Regions from separate parts of the Scandinavium manionii genome, predicted to be linked through region 1. Evidence: predicted binding sites of a transcription regulator. Region 1 holds the regulator's gene; each other region holds the start of a gene.

Region 1 (7,464 bases):
GGTTGGCCACCGAGTCCTGAGATTCCGGATGGGCATACAGCAGCAAAACTTTTGCTGTCTCTGACATCATTCCCCTCCCGGTCAATGAGCAGACAGGTCTTTTCGCACCCCATGTTACGAGATGCGCCTGAATGCTTTTGTCTATCGTTGTTGTTTTGGGCTACCATTGCCGCCCGATGTAGCGTTGGGTTCACCACACTACATTATCATAATGACAATTTAACATAGTCTGAACATACGGCGCCTTATGATTGTTTTCTCCTCGTTACAAATTCGTCGCGGCGTGCGTGTCCTGTTGGATAACGCCACAGCCACTATTAACCCTGGGCAAAAAGTTGGTCTGGTGGGGAAAAACGGCTGCGGCAAATCCACGCTGCTGTCGCTGCTAAAAAACGAGATCAGCGCCGATGGCGGCAGTTTCACCTATCCGGGAAACTGGCAGCTGGCGTGGGTGAATCAGGAAACACCTGCCCTCCCTCAGCCCGCTCTCGACTATGTGATTGATGGCGACCGCGAATATCGGCAACTTGAAGCCGAACTGAATGCCGCCAACGAGCGCAACGACGGTCACGCCATCGCCACCGTACACGGCAAACTGGATGCCATTGATGCGTGGACTATACGCGCCCGCGCCTCCAGCCTGTTGCACGGTCTGGGCTTCAGCAATGAACAGCTCGAGCGTCCAACCAGCTCCTTCTCCGGCGGCTGGCGTATGCGCCTCAACCTGGCGCAGGCGCTGATTTGTCGTTCTGATCTGCTCCTGCTCGATGAACCGACTAACCACCTCGATCTCGACGCTGTAATCTGGCTGGAAAAATGGCTGAAAAGCTATCAGGGCACGCTAATCCTGATTTCCCATGACCGCGATTTCCTCGACCCGGTGGTCGGCAAAATCATTCATATCGAACAACAGGCGATGTTTGAGTACACCGGCAACTACTCCTCGTTTGAGATCCAGCGCGCAACTCGCCTGTCTCAGCAGCAGTCTATGTACGAAAGCCAACAGCAAAAAGTGGCGCACCTGCAGAGCTTTATTGACCGCTTTAAAGCGAAAGCGTCTAAAGCTAAACAGGCGCAAAGCCGCGTGAAGATGCTGGAACGCATGGAGCTGATTGCTCCGGCGCACGTCGATAACCCGTTCCAGTTCAGCTTCCGCGAACCGGAAAGCCTGCCCAATCCATTACTGAAAATGGAAAAAGTCAGCGCGGGCTATGGCGATCGCACCATTCTGGATTCGATTAAACTCAATCTCGTACCCGGCTCACGCATAGGCCTTTTAGGTCGCAACGGCGCGGGTAAATCGACGCTGATTAAACTTCTGGCCGGTGAGCTGGAAGCCCAGAGCGGAGAGATGGGTCTGGCGAAGGGTATTAAACTCGGCTACTTCGCCCAGCATCAGCTGGAATTTTTACGCGCCGACGAATCGCCGCTGCAGCATCTGGTGCGTCTGGCGCCGCAAGTGCTGGAACAACAGCTGCGCGATTATCTCGGCGGCTTTGGTTTCCAGGGCGATAAAGTCAGCGAAGAAACGCGTCGCTTCTCCGGCGGTGAAAAAGCCCGTCTGGTGCTGGCGCTGGTCGTCTGGCAGCGCCCGAACCTGCTGCTGCTCGATGAACCGACGAACCACCTGGATCTCGACATGCGTCAGGCGCTGACTGAAGCGCTGATTGAATTCGAAGGCGCGCTGGTTGTGGTCTCGCACGACCGTCACCTGTTGCGCTCCACCACCGACGATCTGTATCTGGTTCACGATGCGAAAGTGGAACCTTTCGATGGCGATCTTGAAGATTATCAGCAGTGGCTGAGCGATGTTCAAAAGCAGGAAAGTCAGTCTGATGACGCGCCAAAAGACAACGCCAACAGCGCTCAGGCACGTAAAGATCAGAAACGTCGTGATGCGGAACTGCGCACCCTGACGCAGCCGCTGCGTAAAGAGATTACCCGTCTGGAAAAAGAGATGGAAAAGCTCAATACCAGACTTGCGGCGGCAGAAGAAAAACTCGGCGACAGCGGGCTGTATGATCAGGCACGCAAAGCGGAGCTCACCGAGTGTCTGCAACAGCAGGCCACGGCGAAATCAGGGCTGGAAGAGTGCGAAATGGCGTGGCTGGATGCACACGAGCAGCTGGAACAGATGCTTCAGGAAGAGTGATTTAACTCAACGAAAGCGCACTGCGGCTCATTTTCACAAACACATATCCGTCATGACGGTATAGTAGAGCGTTTTTTCACGATAGCAGCGTAAAGGTATGGCTCAGGTAACCCCCGTAGACTTTGAAGTACCTCCAGAAGAGAACGACACCTTTGTGCCGATGAAAGGCGTGCGCAACTGCCATTTGCAGACCATGCTGCCGCGTCTCATCCGTCGTAAAGTGTTGTTCACCCCGCACTGGCAGCGTCTTGAGCTTCCTGACGGGGATTTTGTCGATCTGGCATGGAGTGAAGATCCGAATCAGGCACGGCATAAACCTCGCCTGGTGGTGTTTCACGGCCTGGAAGGCAGCCTGTACAGCCCTTACGCTCACGGTCTGATTCACGCAGCGCAGCAGCGCGGCTGGCTTGGGGTGGTGATGCATTTCCGCGGCTGTAGCGGTGAACCGAACCGCGCTCAGCGCATCTACCATTCGGGTGAAACCGAAGACGGCACCTGGTTCCTCTCCTGGCTGCGCCGTGAATTTGGTGACGTCCCAACGGCCGCAGTGGGCTATTCGCTGGGTGGCAACATGCTGGGCTGTCTGCTGGCAAAAGAAGGCGACAATACGCCACTTGATGCCGCGGTTATCGTCTCCGCGCCATTCATGCTGGAAGCCTGTAGCTATCATATGGATAAAGGTTTCTCCCGCGTGTATCAGCGCTATCTGCTGAACCTGCTGAAAGCCAATGCGTCTCGCAAACTGAAGGCTTATCCTGGAACGTTGCCGGTGGATTTGAAACGTCTGAAAAGCGTGCGCCGTATTCGCGAATTTGATGATCTGATTACCTCAAAAATTCACGGTTATGCTGACGCGATTGATTACTACCGCCAATGCAGTGCGATGCCGGTGCTGAGTCAGATAACCAAACCGACGTTAATCATTCACGCCAAAGATGACCCGTTTATGGATCATCACTCGATTCCGTCTCAGGAAGAGCTTCCGGCCAATATTCAGTACCAGCTGACGGAGTATGGCGGTCACGTTGGATTTGTCGGCGGTACGCTGCGCCATCCTGAAATGTGGCTGGAGAAACGCATTCCCGCCTGGCTCACTCGTTGGTTAGGAACCCCGTTATGATTATTCCCTGGCAAGATCTGGCTCCCGAAACGCTCGATAGCCTGATTGAAAGCTTTGTATTGCGCGAGGGCACCGATTATGGTGAACATGAACGTTCGCTTGAAGACAAGGTCGCCGACGTAAAACAACAATTGAAAAGCGGGGATGTCGTTCTGGTGTGGTCCGAACTGCACGAGACGGTCAACATCATGCCTCGTACCCAATTCCACGGCTGACTATCATAAAAACCATTGCTTATGCAGGGAGTTGTTAGCTATGTCTGCCAAACATCCGGTGATCGCCGTAACCGGCTCCAGCGGGGCGGGAACCACCACCACCAGTCTCGCCTTCCGTAAAATCTTTGCTCAGCTCAATCTCACTGCCGCCGAAGTAGAAGGCGACAGCTTCCACCGTTACACGCGTCCTGAAATGGACATGGCTATCCGCAAAGCGCGCGATATGGGCCGTCACATCAGCTATTTTGGGCCTGATGCCAACGACTTTGGCCTGCTGGAAAATACGTTTATGACCTACGGTCAGAACGGAACCGGACAATCGCGCAAGTATTTGCACACCTACGATGAAGCCGTTCCGTGGAATCAGGTGCCGGGAACCTTCACGCCGTGGCAGCCGTTGCCTGAACCAACCGACGTGCTGTTTTATGAAGGCCTGCACGGCGGCGTCGTGACCCCGCAAAATGACGTCGCGAAACACGTCGATTTACTGGTGGGCGTGGTGCCAATTGTTAACCTTGAGTGGATCCAGAAGCTGACCCGCGATACCAGCGAGCGCGGTCACTCACGCGAAGCGGTGATGGATTCAGTGGTGCGTTCGATGGAAGATTACATTAACTACATTACGCCGCAATTCTCCCGGACGCATATCAACTTCCAGCGTGTGCCGACCGTCGACACCTCCAACCCGTTTGCGGCAAAGGGCATTCCGTCACTGGATGAGAGCTTTGTGGTTATCCATTTCCAGAATCTGGGCGATATTGATTTCCCCTGGCTGTTGGCGATGTTGCAGGGTTCTTTCATTTCTCACATGAACACGTTGGTGGTACCAGGCGGGAAAATGGGGCTGGCGATGGAATTGATTATGTCACCGCTGGTCGAGCGGTTGATGGAAGGCAAAAAGATCGGTTAACGTTTTTGCCGGATGGCGCGTTGCTTATCCGGCCTTACGCCCGGTCAGCACAGCGCCACCGGGCAGTACTCTTACCCTTCGATCACTTCAAACGAATGGGTAATCTTCGCCGCTTTTTCCAGCATCAACGCTACAGAGCAGTATTTCTCCGCAGACAAATCTACCGCACGCGACACTGCAGCGTCTTTCAGGTCTTTACCGGTCACAATGAAGTGCAAATTGATGTGGGTGAACAAGCGTGGCGCTTCTTCGCGACGCTCGGAAGTCAGCTTCACTTCGCAGTCGGTCACGTCATGACGGCCTTTTTGCAGAATAGACACCACGTCAATCGCGCTGCAACCACCCGCGGCCATCAGTACCATTTCCATCGGGCTTGGGGCTTTATCGCCAGAGTTACCATCCATCATAATCTGGTGGCCAGAAGCTGACTCACCCAGGAAGGTTAACCCCTCAACCCATTTCACACGCGCTTGCATATTTGTTAACTCCAGAGTAGCAATTTTCCTGACAGATTACGCGCACATAACAATTCTCGCAACGGAAGGCGACGCGCATCATGCTGAAGCGAGACACCAGGAGACAGGCGACAAAAGCTATGCTAAAACAGTCGGGCTGCTACAGTAATACATTGAAGTAATGCGTGTATGCAGAGAACATCACATTACAGGCTGCAGTAAAATCCGACAGCCGACTTCCCAGGCACAGGGAAGGATACGATTGCAAAGCCAGTGGCAGTGTCGTGTCTGCCATTGGAGACAGCTTATAACAGAGGATAACCGCGCATGGTGCTTGGCAAACCGCAAACAGACCCTACCCTTGAATGGTTCTTGTCTCATTGCCATATTCATAAGTACCCATCGAAGAGCACGCTGATTCACCAGGGTGAAAAAGCAGAAACGCTGTACTACATCGTGAAAGGTTCTGTTGCAGTACTCATCAAGGATGAAGAAGGTAAAGAGATGATCCTCTCTTACCTCAACCAGGGCGATTTCATCGGTGAGCTTGGCCTGTTCGAAGAAGGTCAGGAGCGTAGTGCCTGGGTTCGGGCGAAAACCGCTTGTGAAGTGGCAGAAATTTCTTATAAAAAATTCCGTCAGCTTATCCAGGTGAACCCGGATATCCTGATGCGCCTCTCTTCTCAGATGGCAAATCGTCTGCAGGTCACCTCTGAAAAAGTAGGCAACCTGGCATTCCTCGACGTCACCGGCCGTATCGCGCAGACGCTGCTGAATCTGGCGAAACAGCCTGATGCAATGACCCACCCGGACGGTATGCAAATTAAAATTACCCGTCAGGAAATCGGTCAGATCGTCGGCTGCTCCCGCGAAACCGTTGGCCGCATTCTAAAAATGCTCGAAGATCAGAACCTGATCTCCGCCCACGGTAAAACTATCGTGGTTTACGGTACCCGCTAAGCTAGCTGAACGGCGTATTGCCCCTGCAGTACGCCGTTTTTGTCTCTTCCCCGATGTGGCGCAGGCTGATTTATCACCCGGAAATTAACTATGCACTGCGGCAAACGCTGGTGTTATGTACCCCCGTGGCTATCGGTCTGGTGCTCGGTTACCTCAAGTACGGTCTGCTGTTCTCGTTAGTCCCCGCCTGCTGCAACATTGCCGGGCTGGACACACCGCATAAACGTTTCTTCAAACGCCTGATTATTGGCGGCTCGCTGTTTGCGGGCTGTAGCCTCGCAGTTCAACTGCTGCTGGCGCACACCGTGCCTTTACCGCTGATCCTGACCGGGCTGGCGCTGCTGCTCGGCGTCACCGCAGAAATCAGTTCGCTTCACGCCCGATTACTGCCCGCCTCGCTCATTGCGGCCATCTTTACGCTCAGCCTTGCGGGGAATATGCCGGTCTGGGAACCGCTGCTCATCTACGCCCTCGGCACACTATGGTATGGCTTGTTCAACTGGTTCTGGTTCTGGATGTGGCGCGAACAGCCGCTACGTGAATCCCTGAGCCTGCTGTATCGGCAGCTGGCCGATTACTGTGAAGCCAAATACAGCCTGCTGACTCAACACACCGATCCGGAAAAAGCACTGCCGCCGTTGCTCAGCCGCCAGCAGAAAGCAGTCGACCTGATTACCCAGTGCTATCAACAAATGCACATGCTGGCCGCCAATCAGAATCACGAATATAAGCGCCTGCTGCGCGCCTTCCAGATTGGCCTCGATTTGCAGGAGCACATTTCCGTCAGCCTGCACCAACCCGCCGAAGTCCAAAAACTGGTTGAACGCAGCCACGCCGAAGCGGTGATCCGCTGGAATGCACAGACCATTGCGGCGCGCCTGCGTGTGATGGCGGATGACATTCTCTACCACCGATTTCCACAGCGTTTCAACATGGACAAGCAGATTGGCGCGCTGGAAAAAATTGCACGTCAGCATCCGGATAATCCGGTCGGGCAGTTCTGTGCCTGGCACTTCAGCCGAATCGCTCGCGTGCTGCGCCTTCAGCGACCGCTCTATCCACGCAACCTGATGGCCGATAACGAACGTCGCCTGCCGCTGTTTGCCGCGCTGAAAAGCTATCTGTCGCTAAAATCCCCGGCGTTGCGCAGTGCGGCGCGAATCAGCGTCATGCTGAGTATCGCCAGCCTGATGGGCGCGGCGCTGCATCTGCCGAAACCGTACTGGATCCTGATGACCGTTCTGCTGGTCACGCAAAACGGCTACGGCGCAACGCGGGTCAGGATTTTCCACCGCGCAGCGGGCACGCTTGCCGGGTTGGTGATAGCCGCAGGCACGCTGCACTTTCACGTGCCGGAAGGCTACACGCTGGCATCAATGTTAGTCATCACCCTGGCGAGCTACCTGATCATTCGCAAGAGCTACGGCTGGGCAACGGTCGGCTTTACGGTCACTGCGGTGTACACCATTCAGCTGCTGACCCTGAACGGTGAACATTTCATTCTGGCCCGTTTTGTCGACACGGTGATTGGCTGTCTGATTGCCTTCGGCGGGATGGTCTGGCTTTGGCCACAGTGGCAAAGCGGGCTGTTACGCAAAAACGCACAGCAGGCGCTGGAAGCGGATCAGGAGGCTATCCGACTGATTCTCAGC
Region 2 (7,464 bases), on a different contig from region 1:
TCTTTTGGCAGCGATGAGACGGTTTTTCCTTCGGTCAGCGTGCCCTTCGCCGAATCGAGGCGGTAGTGCGTCAGCGTCGAGGCCTCTTCGTTGATTAACCATAGCCCATCTCCCTTCGGCGTGAAGACAAAGTGACGCGGGCCGGCACCTTTGGAAGATGCAGCAATAAACGGCGGCGTGTTTGGCGTCAGCTTGCCGGTGGCATCATCCAGCTGATACTGGTAGATCCGATCGAGACCCAGATCGGTTGAGAAAACGTATTTTCCCTGCGGATCGGCGGCGATCATGTGCGCGTGTGGTCCGTTATGATCGCTGGCGGCAAAGCTTCCTTCAACGGCGGCTTCTGGTTTGCTCGCGCCCGCCGGGCCTTCATCCTGATGCGTGTCCGTAGCCTCACCGAGGCTGCCGTCCTCTTTCACCGGTAATACCGCAATCGTACCGCTGACGTAGTTCGCTACCAGCAAGTGGCGACCGTTCGGCGTCAGGGACAGATACACCGGGCCCGCGCCGCCGGAAGACACCTGATTCAACTCCGTCAGACTGCCGTCGGCAGCCACTTTCCAGGCCTGCACCACGCCCTTTTCCGCTTCACTGGCGGCGTACAGCGTTTTACCGTCGTGAGAGACGGTCAGCTGCGCAGCATTAGGCAGCGAGCTGACCAGGGTTTTGTCGTGCAGTTCGCCGGTGGAAGGATCGACCGCGAAACGGTACAGACCTTCACCGTTCGGATTGTAGGTGCCGACCCAGGCGAACTGTGTCTGTGCGTTGGCAGCGGTGGCGAGAAGTGATAATGAAGCGACAAGCAGATGACGTGCGGACAGCATGGGAACTCCTTGACGGTCAGTTGATGAGTGGTCTGATACCCTCTCCCGCCTCTCTCCTTTGGGAAAGGGCGGGGTGAGGGCGGGAAATTACCCTACCAGCTTTTTCGTCATCTCCAGCAGCGTGCGCACATCCGCCGGGCGGGTGTTGCCGCTGTCTTTGTCGATGATCGAACTGTAAATGTGTGGGATCACCTTTTTGACGCCCGCATCGAGGGCTATCTTAAGGATTTCGCTGTAGTTTTCCAGATCGATACCACCGGTCGGCTCCAGCCAGAAATCGTGGCGGGCGCAAGCTTCCGCCACGGCCTGATATTCATCACGACACTTAAGGCCACCCATCGGGAAGTATTTGATGGAGCTACAGCCCATATCTTTCAGCAGCGCAATCGCGGTATCGACCGGCACAATGCCGTCCTGCTCTTTGCTGCTCAAGGGACCGGTGGAGATTTTGACCATACCCGGCGTACCGGTTGGCGACACCAGACCGTTAACCACGGTCTCATTCTGCCCCAACAGCGCACGACTGGTGGCCACGCCGGTGAACACCTGGTTCACGTGCTGTGGCTGCACTTCACGGGAAATCTGGCTAACCATCTCGGACTGGTTCGGATCGCCGGCGCCAAGGCCGACGGAGAGCGCGTTATCAATCAGCGCCGCGTATTCACGCATATCGGCAACCGCGGTCGCGACGTCCGGATAATTTTTGGAGAGCACGCCGACCAGCACATGGCCCTCTGCGGCCTCATACACTTCGCTGGCATTCGCTTTCGACCCGGCGAGGACATTCAGACAGACACGGTCACGGTAAAAATTCGGGGTCAGTTTCATGCGTTTTTTTCCTTGTTCAGCACTTCTGCAATACGGCTTGCGACAATCTCCAACTGCTGCGCATTCACACTGCGCACATCAGCTTCAATAATGCCTTCGTTGGCCTTGTAGCCACGGAAGTAGATGGCGTATTCGCCTTTTTTCAGCTCGGACACCAGTTCGCCTGTGGCGATGCGGGTGACGGCTTCATCAAACTTGATTTCGGTACGGGCGATATCACGACCCGCCGCATCCCACACCACGCGGGATGTCACGCCATTCAGGGCGTTGAGAGCAGCAATAAACGGCGTCATTTTTTCGACCATCTGCGCCCCGCTCTCTTTCTCTGCGGTCAGGTAATGTTCGATGGCGCAGGTCAGGCCGAGAATGCCTTCCTTGCCGACTTTCATCGCACGACCAATACCGGCTGACTGGCGTTTAACCCATTCAACATACTGCGTTTTACCGATAACCAGACCGCTGGTTGGCCCTTCAATTGCTTTTGCACCGCTGTAAATCACGAGGTCAGCGCCCGCACGGTAGTAACACTGCAAATCTTCCTCTGCGGCAGCATCCACAATCAGCGGCAGATTGTGTTTACGCGCCACCACGACCGCCTGCTCTACGCTGAGCATACTTTTCTGTACGCAGTGGTGAGATTTGATATAGAGAATTGCCGCGGTACGTGGCGTAATCGCCGCCGCCAGCTGATCGGCGGAACACTCGTTGGCGTAGCCCGCTTCCACCATTTTGCCGCCGCCAAGGGCGATCATGGTGCTGACCGGTGCGCCAAAGTTGACGTTGTGCCCGCGCGGCAGAACGATTTCATTATTCTCAACCGGCGTGTTGTGCAGGTTTTCCAGCAGCCAGTCGCTGTCTTTTACCAGTACCGCAGCAACAGACTGAGCAATCCCGGCGGAGGCGCAGGACACCACGGTCGCGCCTTCCACATCCAGCAACTTCGCGATGTACTCACCGGTTTTGTTGACCAGGTCTTTCATTTCGAAGTAGTGATTCATACCTGTCAGGACCGCCTCAACCACTTCCGGGCGCGGGGTCGACACACCGAGCGCCGTCATACGGCCAGAGGCGTTAATCACTTGTTTAAGCTGGTATTTCTCATAAATCGAAGACATGTTCTGCACTCCCTTGTTCGGTCATATAGCCCTTGCCTGCGCGAATGGCGGCCAGCGGCACCAGATCCTGGTCCGCCTGCAGGGCGTTGTTTTCAGCATCCACCAGCGTGACCGGCTGGCGTTTCAGGGTGAATATGGTGAGGTCGGCATCGAAACCCACCGCCAGTTGGCCTTTGTTCTTCAGGCGAATGGCCTCAGCGGCATTGGCGGTGACGCAGTCGATCACCTGCGGCAACGACATTCCGATCGCGAGGAATTTCGCCATCACGCGGGCCAGCGAATGAACAGGTCCGTCGATGCGGTTGCGGCAATAAATATCAGAACTGATGGTGTGCGGCAGAATGCCCATCGCAATCGCCTGCTTCGCCACCTCAAAGCTGAAGCTGGCGGTACCATGACCCACATCCAGCTTAATGCCGCGTTTCAGGGCGCCGGAAACCGAGGCCCGCAACTCACCCGCAGGGGTCAGAATACGGTTCGGTTTACCGTTATAGCAGTGAGTAATGATGTCGCCAGAAGTCAGCAGTTCAGTGATTTCATCAAGATTCGGCGGGTTATTGCCGATATGCACCATCAGCGGCAGGTCGCCGTTCGCTTTCTGAATGTCTTTCGCTTTTTCCAGCGGCGTGATGCCGTTTTCACCGACCACGCTACTGCTCATGCGCGCCTTCAGGCCGACGATGAAATTCGGGTGGCGCTTGATGGCGGCCGTCGCGGCGTCAGCATCAATGTTCGCCATATTGGCTAATTCGTTTTGCGCAATAAGGCCTACGCGAGAGATGTTCAGCAGCGCATACACGTCGGTGGCACAGGCGCGGGTCAGTTCGTGGAAGGTATCCACATCGTCTGCCCCGGTACTGCCTGCGTCGATGACGGTGGTGACGCCAGTCGCCACGCCCACGCTGTCCGGCTCGTCGTTATAAATGGGCGATTTCGGGTAGCAATGAACATGTAAATCAATCCAGCCCGCGCTGACGTAGTGCTCGCCGTTGAGAGAGACGACTTTCGTCGCCTCACCGTTAATCTCGCCCAACGCTGCAATCTTGCCGTCTTTGATGGCGATATCCGTTACCGTATCGTCAACCAGTCGTGCGCGCTTAAGCAGTAAATCAAACATCGCTTTCTCCTTGCAGACTTAGCCGATCGCGACCGGGAAGATAGACCCGAGGACCATCGCGCCGAGGATAGCCCCGCCGGTGATCGGTTTCTGCCAGATGTAGAACAGTAACGCGCCAACCAGAGAACCGATTCCGATAGGAATGGAGGCGGTCATCGCACTGAGGATAATCAAAGGACCGAGGAAGCGGCCAGAGGCGTTACCCGCGCCCATCATCACGTCGGCACCGTAGGTGGAGTCGCTCTGATTGATGGTGAATTTACGCGCCAGGATAATGATGTAGCCAACTGCCAGGCCCAGAATCAGACCGGTCGCCAGAGAAGCCGCAAAGTTAGCGACCGGGAAAACAATGCCTGCGCCCAGTAACAGTGCCGGAACCCCAAGACCAATACCGGTCTGGATGGCACCGCCGATATCCAGAATCCCCACCAGCGAGCCTTCAATGATTCGGGCGAACAGGAAGCTTGCGCCAAACGCGGCAACCGCACCGTACGCGCCGGTGTCGATACCTGCTTTCAGCATCGCGACGAAGGCCACTTCGTTAAATGCGCCAATGCCGTACAGGTAATACATGTGTGTCCCGGCGAACACGCCGGCGGACAGCAGGCCGACAAAGATCGGGAATGACCAGTCCGCGTACCAAAAACCTTTATTCTGTTCCATGCGTTATCCCCTTATTTCCCGCTCATGGCGTTGTGAATCAGATCCAGCCAGTTCGGCACCGTCATGTGGAAGGATTCAATCATCTTCATGTCGAAGCCACGGAAGAAGGCACTCAGCACAAACAGAGCCACAATCGCGCCCATCATCACTTTGGTGACACGATGCCAGCCGCTCTCTTCAACGCCTTTACCGATCAGAATACCCAGTACCAGGCCCGGTACGGCGTTACCCATAATCAGCTGCGCTGCGCCGCCGAAAATGGTCGCCCAGAAACCGGATTTCTTACCGGCATCAATCGCTGCCAGCCAGAAGATAACCGGCATCACGGTGTTAACCAGCAGGTTAGCCGCAGGGACCAGCACTTTCACCGCAGTCACCTGCAGCGCTTCCGGTACTGCCGAAGCGGTAGAGTTCAGGAATGCCACCACGATCATGCCAATCACGCCACAGGCGATCGCCATCTTTCTCGGGTCGTGCAGGGTTTCTGCCACGTTGCGGTTTTTGATCATCAGCGCCGCGGCACCCCAGTTCGGGATGATGCGGTGGTCAACGTCCTGAGTGAAGGCCCCCGCCGCCACTGAGGATGCCCAGGCGTTAAAGAAGAAGCCCAGGCCAAAGGAGAAGTGGGAGGCCGGGTCACCTTCACAGGAGTTCAGCTCGCCCAATGTACGAAAAGCACCCATCCCTTGTGTGGTGGGCGCATGAAACATGCGTGCAGCTCCGGCACCCACACCGACGCCGACCAGGCCGCCGATAATGAGTGATTTAAAGAGAATAATCAGGAACATGAGTCTGTCCTTTTCTAATGGTTATGTTGTCGTGACGAAATCTACTTTGTCGAGATTTAACGCTGTCACGTTGACGGTGACATCCAGCTCAACGCTGAACGTGCGTCGCTCCCGGCGCAGAAAGATAAACAGAAATGCCTCTTTCCGGACCGATTCCTGCGCATGAACAACCGCCACGTCCTGTGGTTCGATGCGCAGTAAAATATGCGGTGACGCTTTCATCACCGCACCCTGTACCTGGTTGAGAGCATCGGCGAAGGCGCGTGATTTGGCCTCACCTTTGCCCTTGACCCTCACCGTGGTGGTGAATTGTTCTTTCATCTTATGCGCCGTATTTCTTCTGCCAGGCCAGCACCAGACGCTCGCCCAACTCTTCTTTATCCATAAAGCCGAAGCCCAATACGTTCGCACCTTCGTTAATTGCGGTAACGCCTTCATCCACTGAGCGCATGCCGTATTTTGCTTTGTAACCGTGCTTGGTCTGTGCGGTAATCGCACCTGCGCCACCGCTGCCGCAGAAGGAGATGCCGAAGGTGGCATTTTCTGCTTTCATCACATCGCCCAGTTTCATATCAGCAGCAACGCCCGGTACGACTACCGCACGGCCACCGGCCTTTTCCACACCTGCTGCAACTTTCTGACCTTTGCCCAGACGATCGCCAATCACTACGGTAATTTGTTCCATGTTTTGCTCCTTAAAGGTTTTCTTTTGCCACTTCGAAGTGCACCGACAACAGCCAGGCTTCTTCATCCGGAAGGTTGCCGAACTGTGCTACCACTTCACGGGCAAGCGACATTGAATCGGGTGAAATTTCTTCAAACAGGCTGGCTTCTACTTCTGGCAGCGGCTCGCCGGTGATTGACCGGTGTGCCATCGCACGGACATGAGATGTCAGCATTTGCTCCTGGACGGCGTTCGGGATGATGCCATGACCTTTCAGCAGGCTGTAAACCTGGCTCAGCATGCGTGTCGCAAGCTCTTCTGTCTGACTCCCAACGTCGGTAATGACTGCTCCGTTGTTCACTCTTCTGACCCCGTTTGTTGCGTCTGACTTAAAACTAACGTGGGCGGTGTTGGGTTTGTAGCGAGTTGTTTTCCACTTCGAAGTGGAAAGGGGAGAGGCGGAAGTGATCTGTCCCACATAATTTCACTGAATGCGGATTAAATGCTAGATAAGCGTGATGAATATCACGGGAAACGGCTGAAAAGAGAGCAGGAGAAAGTGGAAAAACGTTGCGAGCTTTCGCGTAAAACTGTGATGTCGATAAGCTTTTATGATGACGATGCGGGAGAATGAGGGGATGGCTGCCAGGGAACGTTTTTTCCCCGGCAGGGTAACAATGAAATTAACGGTATTTTTTGTGGTACGTATTGCGCGTTCCGGCGAGATCAAGCGCCACGCCCTGCGCTTCCTTAATTTTGCCTTCATTGGCAAATTTGGTGGCGCTGTCAATCTGGCCAATCAGAATATCAAAACCGTGGCGAAAATCTTTCATTTCAGCGCTGTCTGGCGCTTTGTCTTCCAGCTTCGGTGGCGTTTGCTTCTGAGCATCCAGCGCCGCTGTGCGCATTTTGCCGAGCGCCGCTTTCATTTCAGCCGCATCGTCGGTTTTCTGCACCACTTTCAGGTTCTCAGACAGCGTGTCCATATCATCGCCGAGGTCGGCAAACGCCGGTGCTGCGCCCATCATCAGGGTCGAGACAGCCAGCATTGCCAGCAGGTGTTTACGCATTGCTCACTTCCTTCATTTTTATTATTGAACAGACGTGGCGCGGCAGGTCGCGCCACCATGAGAACACTTTTATTGGCCCGCGATCTTCATTTCCGGTAGCAGTACGGAACCGCACTGAATGTTGCTACGCGTTTCGATATCGTCGGCCACGGTCACGATATTACGCCACATCTCTTTCAGGTTGCCAGCGATGGTGATTTCACTCACCGGATACTGGATTTCACCGTTTTCAACCCAGAAGCCTGATGCACCACGAGAGTAATCTCCCGTTACGCCACTCACACCCTGCCCCATCAATTCGGTGACGACAAGGCCGGTGCCCATCTCTTTAAGCAACTTTTCAAAACTCAAACCCTGGCCCTGAATGCGCCAGTTATGAATGCCGCCAGCATGGC
Region 3 (7,464 bases), on a different contig from region 1:
AGGGCGTCACCCATCATTAGGGTGTTGACGCTGCTGGAAGTCGGGGCGAGATGCATCGGGCAGGCTTCGCGTTCGACCGAAATATCCAGAGTGGCTTTTGCGGCCAGCGCCAGTGGTGAGCGGGTTTTGCCAGTCATCGCCAGCAGCGCGACCGATTTTTCCTGTAAGCGTGGGATGATCAGATCGAGCTCTTTGGCCGAGCCGGAGTAGGAAATAAACAGCATCACGTCACGGCTTTCGATCATCCCCAGATCGCCATGCAGGGCTTCTGCCGGATGCACAAAAAAAGCAGGCGTGCCGGTGCTGGCAAGCGTGGCGGCAATTTTTTTGCCGATATGCCCGGATTTGCCAATTCCGGAGACAATCACTTTGCCTTCGCTTTGAATAAGGGTGTTTGCGGCGCGAACAAAATCATCGCCAAGTCGGTCCGGCAGGCGGCTCGCTTCCTCGAGTTCCAGCCTCAGCGTCTGACGGCCTGCGTTAATCAGAAAGTCACTCATCTTTTTCCCCCGTTACGATGACGTTGATGCCTTTCTCTTCCAGTGCTTTTTTGAACGCCGGATCGATACCTGCGTCTGTAATCAGCTTATCAACGCTTTCAAGGCTACAGACGATATTGGGGCTTTTGCGGCCAAACTTTGACGAATCCGCCATCAGGATCACTTCACGGGCGGCGTTACACATCGCCTTACTGACGCTGAATACTTCGTTAAAGGTGGTCACACCCGCGTTGAGATCGATTCCGTCGGTGCCCATAAACAGTTTATCAAAGCTGAAATGCTCGAAAGCGTTTTCGGCCAACTGGCCGTGGAAGGAGGCGGATTTTTTGCGGAACGTGCCACCGGGCATCAGGATGGTTTGTTCGTTATCGACTTCGGACAGCGCATTGACGATATGCAGGCTATTGGTCATCACGGTGATGTTATTAAAGTGGCTCAGCATCGGGATCATCTGCAGTACCGTACTGCCCGCATCGAGAATAATCGAGTCGCCGTCATGGACAAATTTAACCGCGGCTTCGGCAATCAACGCTTTCTGATGGGTGTTGATCAGCGTTTTATGATCGATAGGCGGATCGGCCTCATCCTTGTTGAGCATCACCCCGCCGTAGGTTCGGATCACCGCCCCGGCATTTTCGAGTAGAACCAGGTCTTTGCGTATCGTGGTACCGGTGGTGTCAAAGTGGTGGGCGAGTTCCTCTACTGAGCTTTTTCCCTGCTTTTGCAGATGCTCAATAATGGCAGCTTGCCGCTGACGTGGTTTCATTGGCGATGTGTTCCTTAAGTTGCGAAATGATAATTTCGCAAGCTTATAACGTTCACAACGAAATTATCCATGTTTCAGATTAAGCGCTAATGATAGTGCATTCTGACAGCGTGGATCATGGGGAAAGATCACATCAGGCTGCAATTTTTGTAACGGTGTACCGTTGATGGCCGGAATTTTCACCGGCCGGGCGAAAATCGTCAGGCCCCGAAGCATCAACGAATCGCACACCCGGTTGTGCTCATCCAGGGCGATAGCTATCACTACACGGGGCTTGAAACGTCCACCGGAGCGTCCGATGCCGACCCGGCCTTTTTGGCACAGTGCATCAAACTCACGGTTGAACTGATGAATTTGCCAGCCGCCGAGGATGAGTTGGCTCAGCCAGGCGATAATGGCGAGGGTAATGAGGGTGGTTATCATATTTATCTTCCTGGTGATTGCCGGATGGCGCTCTGCTTATCCGGCCTACGGTTGAGCGTGTAGACCCGTTAAGCGAAGCGCCACCGGGCATGGCAACTTAGAACATCACCTGCCCGCCGGTCACGTTGATGGACTGTCCAGTGCAGTAAGACGCTTTCGGGCTGGCGTAAAACAGCAGCATATTGAGCACATCCTGATAGTCGCAGCCGCGTTTGAGCGGCACTTTATCAATATAATACTGCTCCACTTCGTCCGTGTTGAGGCCAAGCTTGGTGGCGTACTGGGGTAGCAATGACTGGAACATCGGCGATTTCAGCAGGTTGCCCAGCATCAGCGCATGTACGGTTATTCCGTATTCCGCCAGATCCAGCGCCAGGGACTGCGTCAGCCCCACGCCGCCAAATTTTGCCGCGCTGTAACCAGAGTTGTGTTTGCTGCCCACTTTGCCCGATTTTGAATTGATCTGAATGATGCGCCCCTGAATGCCGTCCCGGATCATCAGCCGTGAAAACTCGCGAGCACAGAGGAAATAGCCCACCAGGTTCACCTGCAAAGAGCGGTCGAAATCACCCAGAGCGAAGTCGCTGATAAACGCGGCTTTGGCAATGCCTGCGCTATAGACCAGTAGATCGGCGCGGCCAAAGATCTCGTCCACACCGCGGGCAAGCGCCATCACGCTCTGTTCGCTAGTGGCATCCGCGCCAAATCCGTACGCTATCCCTTCACCAAATTCCTGGTTGATGACCGCAGCGACCCGCGCCGCTTTTTCACTTTGAATATCCACCACCGCGACGCGATAGCCTTCAGTAGCAAGCCCACGGCAAAGAAACTCCCCTAAGGTTTGTCCTCCGCCAATGACAATGGCAACCTGATTCATGATTTTCTCCTTAAATTACACAACGAATTTTACTGTGCAGCCAGTGTGAAGCGCCTCGGGTACGGGGCCGGTAACGTGCACCGTCCCGGGATACTCGGCTTCGGTCTGTCCATCAAAACGCAGGGTGATATGTCCCAGCTCACGTAGGTTCTGCTCGGCCACATCGCCAACAGCGGTGACCGGGTAGCACACGTCGTCAAGCGCAAGCTGACTGCCGGGCCGCAATGCGCCTTTCAGCTCGCCGTGGCAGTGAATAAAACAAAACTCTTCGATATCCGCCGGGGCGCCTTCGCGAAAGGTGATGAGCATCTTGTCGCTCAACGCGTCGGGCGCGCTCTGGCCGATGCGGGTAATGGTGGTCTGGTAAATCACGGTCATCAGGGGCACCTCTTATTGGTAAATAAATCCGGAAACGAACCAGGCAATTAGCACCGTCGGGGCGCCGGTCAGGAAACGACTTACCAGCACCGAAGGCACACCAACGCGAACCGTGTCCTGTCGCGCTTCCGCAAGGGAGAGACCCACCGGGATAAAGTCACAGGCCGCCTGTGCATTAATGGCAAACAGGGCGGGCAGGGCGAGATGCGGGGGAATGTTGCCCAGACCTATCTGCACCCCAATCAGTACGCCTATCACCTGGGCGATAACGGCCCCTGGGCCGAGAAAAGGCGACAGTAACGGGAAGGAGCAAATCAGCGCCAGCGTCACCAGGCCTAACGGATGGCTGGCGAGCGGGGCAAGGCCGTGCGCTATCCAGTCACCCAGCCCGGAGGCCATGATGATGCCGATCAGCGCCGAAACAAACGCCATAAACGGCAGGATGGTTTTCAGCACCGTGTCGATGGTGTCGCGCCCGGACTGGAACAGCACAGCCACGGCAGAGCCCATTCCCATACCGACTTTTGCCAGCAAGCCGTCACTTTGTTCGGTGATTTTTTTGCGGGAGTCATACTCGCGAGGGCCGCCTTTTTGTGGCGTTATTCCGTCAACCAGGCTGATGTTGTTCTCTTTGACGCCAGAGACATAAATGTCTTCGACGATGTGCTGTGCCAGCGGCCCGGATTTCCCCGTCGAGTGAATATTGACGGTCGGGATCCGACGTTTGGGATAAAGGCCGCAGCGCAGCGTGCCTCCGCAGTCGATCACCGCCACACCGATTTCTGACTCGGGGGGCTCCCCTTCTTTAAAGCCGTCCACCGCTTCCCAGCCGGTGAGTTTACTCAGTTTATCGACAATCGCCGGGCGGGTGCCTGCGGTGATGTAGACGATTTTTTTCCCTTCAACGGCGTCGAGTTCCAGCGGGCCGCCCCAGCCGCCTTCGCCTTTTTCAATCCGAATGCGCGTCATACGATGGCTCCTGAAAGTCGAACGCTTTGCTCAAGCTGAATGCCCATTTTTTTCTCGAAAATGGCCGTCGTCAGATCGGTTACCCAACCGCGGAAGAAATTGGTGAAAAGACCGACCAGCAGATAACTGACCGCCAGCGGTCCCAGCGGCAGGCCGAGTGTGGTCAGGCCGTTGGCAACGCCGAGGTAGACAAACAGCTCGCCCGGATTGATGTGCGGGAACAGGCCGTTCATTGAGTGGCAGCTATAGGACGCGGCGGCGTAGTAGCTCGGTTTGTACTTCTCGGGCATAAAACGGCCAAGGCTTAACGTCATCGGGTTACAAAAAACAAAGGTGCCGATACAGGGCAGGATAAGGTAGCGGGAGACCGGATTGCCTGCGCAGCGTTGAGCAAATCGTTCAATGCGTTGCTGGCCGATAAAGTTAATTAAGGCGTTCATGATAACCAGCAGGCTTATCAGCAGAGGCAGAATACCGGTCACCATCCCGGTAAAGACTTCTCCACCTTTCTGAAAAAGCCCGATGAACCACTCGGCGCCGTGGGTAATGATTTCTATCATTCTTCTCTCCTGTGAATTTTTATTATTTAACCGATGCCAATAATAATCACTTTGAAAGGTTTTTAAGTGTTAAGTAGATCTCACAATGAAAGATAAAATGATCATTTTGAAAGTTTGTGTGAGGTGAGAGAGAAACTGAAGAAAGATTTTTTTTAACCTCAGGTAGCGCTTCCTTGTGAGGTCAGGGATGCTTTACCATATTTATCTCTGCCGAATTAGCTAAATGGATGTCACATGTTGAAGCGTCGTTACCTGACCTTACTCCCGCTCTGCGTGCTGGTTGCTGCCTGTAGCAGCAAACCGAAAACCGCCGAAGCGCCGACCACGGCGAATACCTCTGGCGGGTTCCTGTTGGAGCCGCAGCATAATACGACCCTGATGGGCGGCGACTTCGCCAACAACGCGGCGGCGAATCAGTTCATCGATTCGATGGTCAGTAAGCATGGCTTTGACCGCCAACAACTGCATGAAATTCTCTCTCAGGCCAAACGTCTTGATTACGTTCTGCGTCTGATGGACCGTCAGGCACCGACGGCGCAGGTTCCTACCGGACCAAACGGCGCCTGGCTGCGCTATCGCAAACAGTTTATTACCCCGGACAATGTGCAAAACGGCGTCATGTTCTGGAATGAACATCAGGACGCACTGACCCGCGCCTGGCAGGTGTACGGCGTACCACCGGAAATTATCATTGGCATTATCGGCGTTGAAACCCGCTGGGGTCGCGTGATGGGCAAAACCCGCATTCTGGATGCGCTGGCGACGCTGTCATTCAACTATCCGCGTCGGGCGAAGTACTTCTCCGGTGAGCTGGAAACCTTCCTGTTGATGGCGCGCGACGAGCAGGACGATCCGCTGGATCTGAAAGGCTCGTTTGCTGGTGCGATGGGCTACGGTCAGTTTATGCCGTCGTCCTATAAGCAGTACGCCGTGGACTTCAACGGCGACGGCCACATCAATCTGTGGGATCCGGACGATGCGATCGGCAGCGTAGCCAACTACTTCAAACAGCATGGCTGGGTGAAGGGCGATCTGGTTGCGGTGCCAGCCGCGGGCCAGGCGCCAGGCCTGGATAACGGTTTCAAAACGAACTACAGTGTTTCACAGCTTTCAGCCGCAGGATTGTCGCCGACTCAGTCGCTGGGTGATCACCAGCAGGCGAGCCTGTTACGCCTCGACGTGGGCACCGGGTATGAGTACTGGTACGGCTTGCCGAACTTCTACACCATCACCCGCTACAACCACAGTACGCACTACGCAATGGCAGTCTGGCAGCTTGGTCAGGCAGTGGCAGCGGCGCGCGCTCAGCAGTAATCCTGCCGATATCCCCTCCTGCGGGAGGGGTGTCTGAAACATTTCGATACAGGCCCAACGTCAGACGCAGATTTACAACTTTCGTTAATCTCATTATTGTTATGTTATAACATAATTGAGGTTGGCGATGATTCCCTTTTCCCTTTTTAACGCCTCCGGCCTGCTGCGGCTGGCTTTGGCTCTGGTTGTACTGGCCATGCTGTGGCTGGCGACCTGCTGGGCGGTGGCACTCCCATGATTGAACTCGACCATCTGGTGGCGGGTTACGATCGCCTGGCTATTACCCCCACGCTCTGCGGCACGATTGAGACCGGTTCGCTGACGGCGATCGTCGGTGTTAACGGCTGCGGTAAATCCACATTATTGAAAACGCTGGCGGGATTTATTCCTCCGGTCAGCGGGAAGCTGCGCTGGCATGGACCGCGCCCGGTGATTGGCTGGCTGGCACAGCGTCACGCGCTGGAATCGCAATTTCCGTTGAGCGTCTATGACGTGGTGAGCCAGGGCGCATGGCCGCGCGTTTCGCTGTTTCGCGGTCTCAATGCTGAAATGCGCCGCAGAATTGCCTCGGCACTGGAAAGGGTAGGGCTCTCATCGCTTGGTACGTCGCCCATTGAAGCGCTTTCCGGCGGCCAGTTTCAGCGGATGCTGTTCGCAAGAGTGCTGGTTCAGCAGGCGCCGCTGGTGATGCTGGATGAACCGTTCACCGGAATCGATGAAGCAACCAGCCAGGTGCTCATGGAGCTGATTCTTGAAATGCATCGCGAAGGGCAAACCGTGCTCGCCGTGCTGCACGACAATCTCCGCGTGGCCCGTCACTTTCCGGAAACACTGTTGCTGGAATCACAGCACGCTCGCTGGGGTAACACGCCCACCATTCTGGCGGCCTTCGACCACGAGAGGCGAGCATGATCTGGCACACCTTCTTTCAGCCTTTTATCGAATTTGGCTTTATGCGTCGCGCGCTGGTTGTGTGCCTGGCGCTGTCGGTCAGTACCACGATGCTCGGCGTTTTCCTCTTACTGCGCCGGATGAGCCTGATGGGCGATGCGCTGTCTCACGCGATTTTACCCGGCGTCGCGGTGGGGTATCTGCTGAGCGGAATGTCGCTGCTGGCGATGACTATCGGTGGGTTTATTGCCGGGATTGCTGTCGCGCTGGTTGCCGGTTGGGTCAGTCGCCGCACGCCGCTAAAGGAGGATGCCAGCTTTGCCGGATTCTACCTCGGCTCGCTGGCGCTGGGCGTCACCCTCGTGTCCCTGCGCGGCTCTAGCGTAGATCTACTGCATCTACTGTTTGGTTCGATTCTGGCGGTCGACAACGATGCGGCGCTGTTTGTCTCCGGCGTAGCCAGCCTGACACTGGTGGTCATGGCGTTGCTTTATCGCGGGCTGGTCAGTGAGGCCTTTGACAGCGCGTGGCTGGAAGTCAATGACCGCCGTTTGCCGCCGCTGTTGCACGGGCTGTTTCTGGCGCTGCTGGTTATCAACCTGGTGGCGGGCTTTCAGGTGCTCGGCACGCTGATGGCGGTCGGTGTCATGATGCTACCCGCCATCGCCGCGCGCTGCTGGGCGCAAACCCTGCCCGGTATTTTACTGTTCGCGGCGGTCAGCGGCGCGTTCTGCGCCTGGCTCGGCTTAAGCCTGTCGTGGTCGGCCAATTTACCTGCAGGGCCGT
Region 4 (7,464 bases), on a different contig from region 1:
ACGTTCGCCCTGAGCCATTTTCAGCAGTGCTGCGGCCAGCGTTTCCATATCCAGCTCTTCTTCAGCAGAAGGCTGAATTTTTGCCAGCAGACCGCGGTAGATATCCAGATCGCTGCTTTCCAGCTGCTGCTGAATTTTAGCGGAGAACTTAGCCAGACGACGCTCACTCAGCAGTTCACGGGTCGGCAGTTCAACTTCTGGAATAGTCAGCTTCATGGTGCGTTCGATGTTACGCAGCAGACGACGCTCACGGTTCTCAACGAACAGCAGTGCACGGCCAGCACGACCTGCACGACCGGTACGGCCGATACGGTGGACGTAAGACTCGGAGTCCATTGGGATGTCGTAGTTAACAACCAGGCTGATACGCTCAACATCCAGACCACGGGCCGCAACGTCGGTCGCGATCAGGATGTCCAGACGACCATCTTTCAGACGATCCAGAGTCTGCTCACGCAGGGACTGGTTCATGTCACCGTTCAGCGCGGCGCTGTTATAGCCACTCTGTTCCAGCGCTTCAGCCACTTCCAGGGTCGCATTTTTGGTACGTACGAAGATAATCGCCGCATCAAAATCTTCTGCTTCCAGGAAACGCACCAGCGCTTCGTTCTTACGCATGCCCCAGACAGTCCAGTAGCTCTGGCTGATGTCAGGACGGGTCGTTACGCTAGACTGAATGCGTACTTCCTGCGGTTCTTTCATGAAGCGACGGGTAATACGACGAATCGCTTCTGGCATGGTTGCAGAGAACAGAGCGGTCTGATGACCTTCTGGGATCTGAGCCATAATGGTTTCAACGTCTTCGATGAAGCCCATACGCAGCATTTCATCAGCTTCATCGAGGACCAGACCTTTCAGGCTGGACAGGTTCAGCGTGCCACGTTTTAAGTGATCGAGCAGACGACCTGGGGTACCGACAACAATTTGTGGTCCCTGACGCAGGGCGCGCAGCTGTACGTCATAACGCTGGCCACCGTAAAGGGCCACAACGTTTACGCCGTGCATATGTTTAGAGAAATCCGTCATGGCTTCAGCAACCTGAACCGCCAGTTCGCGGGTCGGTGCCAGCACCAGAATTTGTGGTGCTTTCAGCTCTGGATCAAGGTTGTGCAGCAGCGGTAAAGAGAACGCTGCAGTTTTGCCGCTACCCGTCTGGGCCATACCCAGTACATCGCGGCCACCCAGCAGATGTGGAATACACTCTGCCTGGATTGGAGATGGTTTTTCGTAGCCCAGATCGTTCAAGGCTTTAATGATGGAGTCGTTAAGACCCAGATCGGAAAAAGTAGTTTCGATAGTAGTAGTCTCGATGGTATCAGTCATGTAGTACACGTGCCTCGTAGATGGCGGCCAGTCTACATAACTCATCGTGAAATTGACCTGCAATTTTCATTGAAAAGTGTGAACCGGCTCAAATTTGGGTAATTAACGAACAATAAAGCCCTCACCCGTGAAGATGATGGCAATCAAAAAAGAATATGGTCTGATTTGTATGTTCGTCAGCTATTGCTGGTCCGATTCTGCCAGGTCATCTTGCTCCTGGCCCAAGAGCGCTAATTCCAACAATGCGTATCGGTGCTCAACAAAGTTATGAACGTTGTTAGCGACCGCCAGTTTGAACAGTGCCGTAGCGCTGTCCTTGTCCCCCAGACTTAGGTAGTACTTACCTAAATAGAAGTTTGTTTCACTGAGATGTTCAGCGAGCGAGGTGTTATCCGTTGCGTCCGTCTTCAGGCGATCCATCAGCGTTGCTTCGCTAATGTCACCGAGATAGAACTCGACAATGTTCCATCCCCATTGCTCTTTGTCCGATTTTTCATAGCGCTGCTTGAGTGCTACGACAGCCTGCTTCTCATCGAGCTTCCGCTCAACGATGTATAGCCACAGACTACGGAAAGGATCATTGGGATCGTCTTGATAAAACGCCAGCAGATCATCTTGCGCTAACTTAGCACGACCACCGTAATAAAGCGCGATGCCGCGGTTCAGATATGCGTAATTGTAAGTTGGATCAAGCTCAAGTACAGAATCAAACGCTTCATAGGCAGCATCAAAATTGCCTGCCTGCGTTAAATAAATGCCTAAGTAATTGAATACTTCAGGCATATCGGGTCTGATTGCCAGCGCTTGCGAGAAATCGTTACGCGCTAATGCCCTCAAACCGAGACTATCATACAACACTCCGCGCTCATATAAAAGCTGTGCGCGTTCATCATCGGATAAAGCCCGACTGGCAAGAATTTGTTCCATACGTGCCAGAATCACTTCTTGCTGCAATGTCGGTTGCAATGGCACCGCCAGGACTTCACTCTTACGCCAGGCAGAGGAGTTGCTGCATCCTGCCAGCGTGAGTGCTGTCGCAACGAAACACCAGCGCAAAAAAGGCTTCATTTCCCACTCCCGAAGACAACAATTGGATGAACGTCCTGTTCCCCGGCTGCTAACAAGCGTCCTGCCCGGAATGCGCCCTCCGCAAAGGCGGAGGGCTAATAAGCAACCTTACTCGCCCTGTTCCGCTGCCGGAGCTTCCGGCGCGGCCGCAGGCTGAGTTTGCTCAGTCGCTTCTTTAATGCTCAGACGGACACGGCCCTGGCGATCAACTTCCAGAACCTTAACCGGTACTTCCTGACCCATCTGCAGATAGTCAGTCACTTTCTCTACACGCTTGTCAGCGATCTGAGAAATGTGTACCAGGCCTTCTTTACCGCCACCGATAGCCACGAAGGCACCGAAGTCTACGATACGGGTAACTTTACCGTTGTAGATGCGGCCCACTTCGATTTCAGCGGTGATCTCTTCGATACGGCGAATAGCGTACTGCGCTTTGTCACCGTCGGTCGCTGCGATCTTCACAGTACCGTCATCTTCGATTTCGATGGTGGTGCCGGTTTCTTCAGTCAGCGCACGGATAACAGAGCCGCCTTTACCGATAACGTCTTTGATCTTGTCCGGGCTGATCTTGATGGTGTGAATACGCGGTGCGAATTCGGAGATGTCGCCACGCGGTGCGTTGATCGCCTGTTCCATCACGCCCAGGATGTGCAGACGCGCACCTTTGGCCTGATTCAGAGCAACCTGCATGATCTCTTTGGTGATACCTTCAATTTTGATATCCATCTGCAGAGCAGAGATACCTTCGCGGGAACCCGCAACTTTGAAGTCCATATCGCCCAGGTGATCTTCGTCGCCGAGGATGTCGGACAGAACCACGAAGTTCTCGCCTTCTTTCACCAGACCCATCGCGATACCTGCTACTGCAGATTTAATCGGTACGCCTGCATCCATCAGTGCCAGGGAAGCACCACACACGGAAGCCATGGACGAAGAACCGTTAGATTCGGTGATTTCAGAAACCACACGAACGGTGTACGGGAATTCGTCGGTGGTAGGCATAACTGCCAGCACGCCACGCTTCGCCAGACGGCCGTGACCAATTTCACGACGCTTCGGTGAGCCAACCATACCGGTTTCGCCCACAGAGTACGGAGGGAAGTTGTAGTGGAACAGGAAGCTGTCAGTGCGATCGCCCATCAGTTCGTCGATGTTCTGTGCGTCACGTGCGGTACCCAGAGTTGCAGTAACCAGCGCCTGAGTTTCACCACGGGTGAACAGTGCAGAACCGTGAGTACGCGGCAATACGCCAGTACGCACATCCAGGCCACGGATCATATCTTTCTCACGACCATCGATACGCGGTTCGCCAGCCAGTACGCGGCTACGTACTGCAGTTTTCTCGATACCGTGCAGGATGTCGCCCAGTTCATTAGCGTCCAGCGTTTCGTCTTCAGCAACCAGGGTCGCGATCACTTCAGATTTGATAGCATCAATCTGAGTGTAACGTTCCTGCTTGTCGGTAATGCGGTATGCATCGCTCAGACGAGACTGTGCCAGACCGGCAACGCGCGCATGCAGCGCTTCGTCGATGACTTCTGGCTGCCAATCCCAACGTGGTTTACCGGCTTCTTTCACCAGGTCGTTGATATTCTGGATAACGATCTGCTGCTGTTCGTGGCCGAACACCACGGCGCCCAGCATCTGGTCTTCGCTCAGCAGTTCAGCTTCAGATTCAACCATCAGTACAGCGGCTTCGGTACCGGCAACAACCAGGTCCAGTTTGCTGGTTTTCAGCTCTTCCTGGGTTGGGTTCAGTACGTACTGGTCGTTGATGTAACCCACGCGCGCAGAACCGATTGGGCCATTGAACGGAAGACCGGACAGGGACAGGGCTGCGGAAGCACCAATCATTGCCACGATATCAGGGTTAACCTGCGGGTTTACGGACACAACGGTCGCGATAACCTGAACTTCGTTGATGAATCCTTCCGGGAACAGCGGGCGAACCGGGCGGTCAATCAGACGCGCAATCAGGGTTTCACCTTCGCTTGGACGGCCTTCACGACGGAAGAAGCCACCAGGAATTTTACCAGCAGCGTAAGTACGCTCCTGATAGTTAACAGTCAGCGGGAAGAAGTCCTGGCCTGGTTTAGTTTTTTTCTGACCCACAACGGTAACGAATACCGCGGTGTCATCCATGCTAACCATAACGGCAGCAGTCGCCTGACGCGCCATCATGCCGGTTTCCAGGGTGACCGTGTGCTGGCCATACTGGAATTTACGAACGATCGGATTCAGCAAAATTTTATCCTTTCAAGATGAGTAACGGGACACCATTGGATGTGCCGTTTAAAGACTCGATCCTCTTGCATCCTCGCGACTAATGACAATCCTAACCAACGGTTAAGTCTCTCATTAGCCGCGCGAAACGCTGCAATGAAGATCATTTGTTTCAGCAATACAAACAATACATGAGTTTCATGTTAATTGCTGCCATCTGGTTGAAAAAAGGGGCCATAAAGGCCCCTCTTTCTGAAACTCGCCAGAACTAGCGACGCAGACCCAGACGCTCAATCAGCGCGGTGTAGCGTGCTACATCTTTACGTTTCAGGTAGTCGAGCAGTTTACGACGCTGAGAAACCATACGCAGCAGACCACGACGGCTGTGGTGATCTTTTTTGTGCTCAGAGAAGTGACCCTGCAGGTGGTTGATCTGTGCAGTCAGCAGAGCAACCTGAACTTCGGTGCAGCCGCTGTCGTTAGAACCACGACCAAACTCGGAAACGATTTTTGCTTTAGCTTCAACGCTTAGAGACATTTTAAACTCCAGAATTAAAAAGTAAAAAGGGTGCCGATCTCTAATTCAGCGACCCCAGGATTAACGTCTTCACGCAGGCGAACCTTAATTCAGACGTTAAGCGGCAATATTCTACCCGTAGCGACATGTTATCGCAAGACAGGCGATTATTGCGGATACTCGACGACCAGACGACGCGGCGCGACACGGCCTTCATCATCAATCTCGCCCATACCGATGAATTTGCCGTCTTCGCCTTCCGTCACGCGCACCAGACCGTGGACTTGCACGTCAGCCGTACGAACCGGATTGCCATTTTTAAAGTACACAGAGGACGTCAGGGGCAAATTCACAACCGGGAAATCTTCAGCCGGGCTGTCCATTGGCATCAACAGTGGATCCAGCAGTTGCGCCGCAGGAATATCCTGCTCTTCAGCCTGCGCAACCAGCGCCTGCAAATGCTCCAGCGTCACCATCCTGTCGACCGGGTAACGGCTAACGGCCAGACGACGCAGCATCGTAACGTGCGCCCCGCAGCCGAGCTTTTCGCCCAGATCATCAATGATGGTGCGGATATAGGTGCCTTTCGAACAGTGGATTTCCAGCTCCAGCTCATCCCCTTCGTGGCGAATAAACAGCAGTTCATACACCGTTATCGGGCGCGCTTCACGCGGGACTTCAATACCCTGGCGAGCGTATTCGTACAGCTTTTTGCCCTGGTATTTTAATGCAGAGTACATCGACGGCACCTGCATTGTGTCTCCACGGAAACTTTCCAGTGCGCTGGCAAGCTCGGTGGCGCTGAACGTCATCGGACGCTCTTCAACAACCAGGCCATCGGCATCTGACGTATCAGTACGCTGCCCCAGCTTCGCGATCACGCGGTAGCGTTTGTCGGAGTCGAGCAGGTACTGAGAAAACTTGGTGGCTTCACCAAGACATACCGGCAGCATACCGGTCGCCAGCGGATCCAGAGCGCCTGTGTGCCCTGCGCGGTTTGCGTTATAAAGTCGCTTCACCTTTTGCAGAACGTCATTGCTGGACGCGCCTTCCGGTTTATCCAGCAGCAGTACGCCATGAATGTCACGACCACGACGACGAGGACGACTCATCAGTCCTCCTTGTTGTCATCCGGGTTCACACGACGTTCTTCGTCATGCTTTACCACGTTGGTCACGAGGTTGGACATACGCATACCTTCGACCAGCGAGTTATCGTAGAAGAAGGTCAGTTCCGGCACGATACGCAGACGCATGGCTTTACCCAGCAGCGTACGGATGAAACCAGACGCGTCCTGTAACGCACGGATGCCCGCTTTCACAGCGGCTTCATCTTTGTCGTTCAGGAAGGTGACGAACACTTTGGCATAAGCCAGGTCACGGGAGACTTCAACACCGGATACGGTAGTCATCAGGCCCAGACGTGGATCTTTAATTTCGCGCTGCAGGATGATAGCAATTTCTTTCTGCATCTCCTGGGATACGCGCTGTGGGCGACCAAATTCTTTCGCCATAATAAATTCTCCAGATAAAAGACAAAAAAGGGGCCAAAGCCCCTTTTTAGAATTATTGCCGGGTGGCGCTTCGCTAACCCGGCCTACAAGATCGTCAAATCCACTAAGAATTTTGGGTTGCGACAAGGCGGCAAGCTTGTGAATCCCCGGGAGCATAGATAACTATGTGACCGGGGTGAACACGTGCAGCCAACGCAGTCGCGGCCCAAAAGGCGACGTGGATTAATCGATGCTGCGCTGAATCTCGATGATCTCGAACACTTCGATCATATCGCCGACGCGTACGTCGTTGTAGTTCTTAACGCCGATACCACATTCCATGCCGTTACGGACTTCATTGGCATCATCTTTGAAGCGGCGCAGGGATTCCAGCTCGCCTTCATAGATAACCACGTTGTCACGCAGGACGCGGATTGGGTTGTGACGCTTGACCACACCTTCGGTAACCATACAACCTGCGATGGCACCAAATTTCGGCGATTTGAACACGTCGCGAACTTCAGCCAGGCCGAGGATCTGCTGTTTCAGTTCTGGAGACAGCTTACCGCTCATTGCCGCTTTCACTTCGTCGATCAGATGATAGATGACGGAGTAGTAACGCAGATCCAGGCTTTCGGATTCAATAACACGGCGCGCAGAAGCGTCAGCACGTACGTTGAAGCCAACCAGAATTGCGTTGGACGCAGCAGCCAGGGTTGCGTCGGTTTCGGTGATACCACCTACGCCAGAACCGATGATTCTCACCTTCACTTCATCGGTAGAGAGTTTCAGCAGAGAGTCGGAGATTGCCTCTACAGAACCCTGTACGTCCGCCTTCAGA

The links. The regulator CRP, encoded in region 1, controls carbon source genes, mostly activating them, when cyclic AMP is high. The targets are predictions, from matches to a motif close to ATGTGANNNNNNTCACAT.
Region 2: a site for CRP is predicted at 6,462-6,479, ahead of MUU51_RS13525 (glycine dehydrogenase). Genes of this name have one in related genera too.
Region 3: a site for CRP is predicted at 4,540-4,557, ahead of srlA (PTS glucitol/sorbitol transporter subunit IIC). Genes of this name have one in related genera too.
Region 4: a site for CRP is predicted at 1,400-1,417, ahead of yrbN (protein YrbN). Genes of this name have one in related genera too.

What each region holds. Positions count from the first base shown of each region.
Region 1 covers NZ_JALIGC010000037.1:396,802-404,265, reverse strand. Annotated here, with positions in the region: gene kefG (glutathione-regulated potassium-efflux system ancillary protein KefG) at 1-67, opposite strand, end outside; gene MUU51_RS11630 (ABC transporter ATP-binding protein) at 248-2,152, shown strand; gene MUU51_RS11625 (hydrolase) at 2,250-3,272, shown strand; gene MUU51_RS11620 (YheU family protein) at 3,269-3,487, shown strand; gene MUU51_RS11615 (phosphoribulokinase) at 3,528-4,397, shown strand; gene MUU51_RS11610 (OsmC family protein) at 4,469-4,873, opposite strand; gene crp (cAMP-activated global transcriptional regulator CRP) at 5,180-5,812, shown strand; gene MUU51_RS11600 (YccS/YhfK family putative transporter) at 5,866-7,464, shown strand, end outside.
Region 2 covers NZ_JALIGC010000038.1:346,829-354,292, forward strand. Annotated here, with positions in the region: gene MUU51_RS13485 (lactonase family protein) at 1-824, opposite strand, end outside; gene dagF (2-dehydro-3-deoxy-phosphogluconate aldolase) at 912-1,652, opposite strand; gene MUU51_RS13495 (DgaE family pyridoxal phosphate-dependent ammonia lyase) at 1,649-2,767, opposite strand; gene MUU51_RS13500 (amidohydrolase/deacetylase family metallohydrolase) at 2,751-3,884, opposite strand; gene MUU51_RS13505 (DUF4310 family protein) at 3,903-4,547, opposite strand; gene MUU51_RS13510 (DUF4311 domain-containing protein) at 4,559-5,335, opposite strand; gene MUU51_RS13515 (DUF4312 family protein) at 5,357-5,656, opposite strand; gene MUU51_RS13520 (SFCGS family glycine-rich protein) at 5,658-6,020, opposite strand; gene MUU51_RS13525 (glycine dehydrogenase) at 6,031-6,360, opposite strand; gene MUU51_RS13530 (hypothetical protein) at 6,502-6,633, shown strand; gene cybC (cytochrome b562) at 6,683-7,069, opposite strand; gene pmbA (metalloprotease PmbA) at 7,139-7,464, opposite strand, start outside.
Region 3 covers NZ_JALIGC010000030.1:60,592-68,055, forward strand. Annotated here, with positions in the region: gene gutQ (arabinose-5-phosphate isomerase GutQ) at 1-500, opposite strand, end outside; gene srlR (glucitol operon DNA-binding transcriptional repressor SrlR) at 493-1,266, opposite strand; gene gutM (transcriptional regulator GutM) at 1,330-1,689, opposite strand; gene srlD (sorbitol-6-phosphate dehydrogenase) at 1,787-2,566, opposite strand; gene srlB (PTS glucitol/sorbitol transporter subunit IIA) at 2,582-2,944, opposite strand; gene srlE (PTS glucitol/sorbitol transporter subunit IIB) at 2,957-3,913, opposite strand; gene srlA (PTS glucitol/sorbitol transporter subunit IIC) at 3,910-4,473, opposite strand; gene mltB (lytic murein transglycosylase B) at 4,708-5,787, shown strand; gene MUU51_RS02215 (metal ABC transporter ATP-binding protein) at 6,022-6,699, shown strand; gene MUU51_RS02220 (metal ABC transporter permease) at 6,696-7,464, shown strand, end outside.
Region 4 covers NZ_JALIGC010000036.1:285,117-292,580, forward strand. Annotated here, with positions in the region: gene MUU51_RS09240 (DEAD/DEAH family ATP-dependent RNA helicase) at 1-1,323, opposite strand, end outside; gene yrbN (protein YrbN) at 1,316-1,393, opposite strand; gene nlpI (lipoprotein NlpI) at 1,504-2,391, opposite strand; gene pnp (polyribonucleotide nucleotidyltransferase) at 2,500-4,635, opposite strand; gene rpsO (30S ribosomal protein S15) at 4,883-5,152, opposite strand; gene truB (tRNA pseudouridine(55) synthase TruB) at 5,299-6,243, opposite strand; gene rbfA (30S ribosome-binding factor RbfA) at 6,243-6,644, opposite strand; gene infB (translation initiation factor IF-2) at 6,867-7,464, opposite strand, start outside.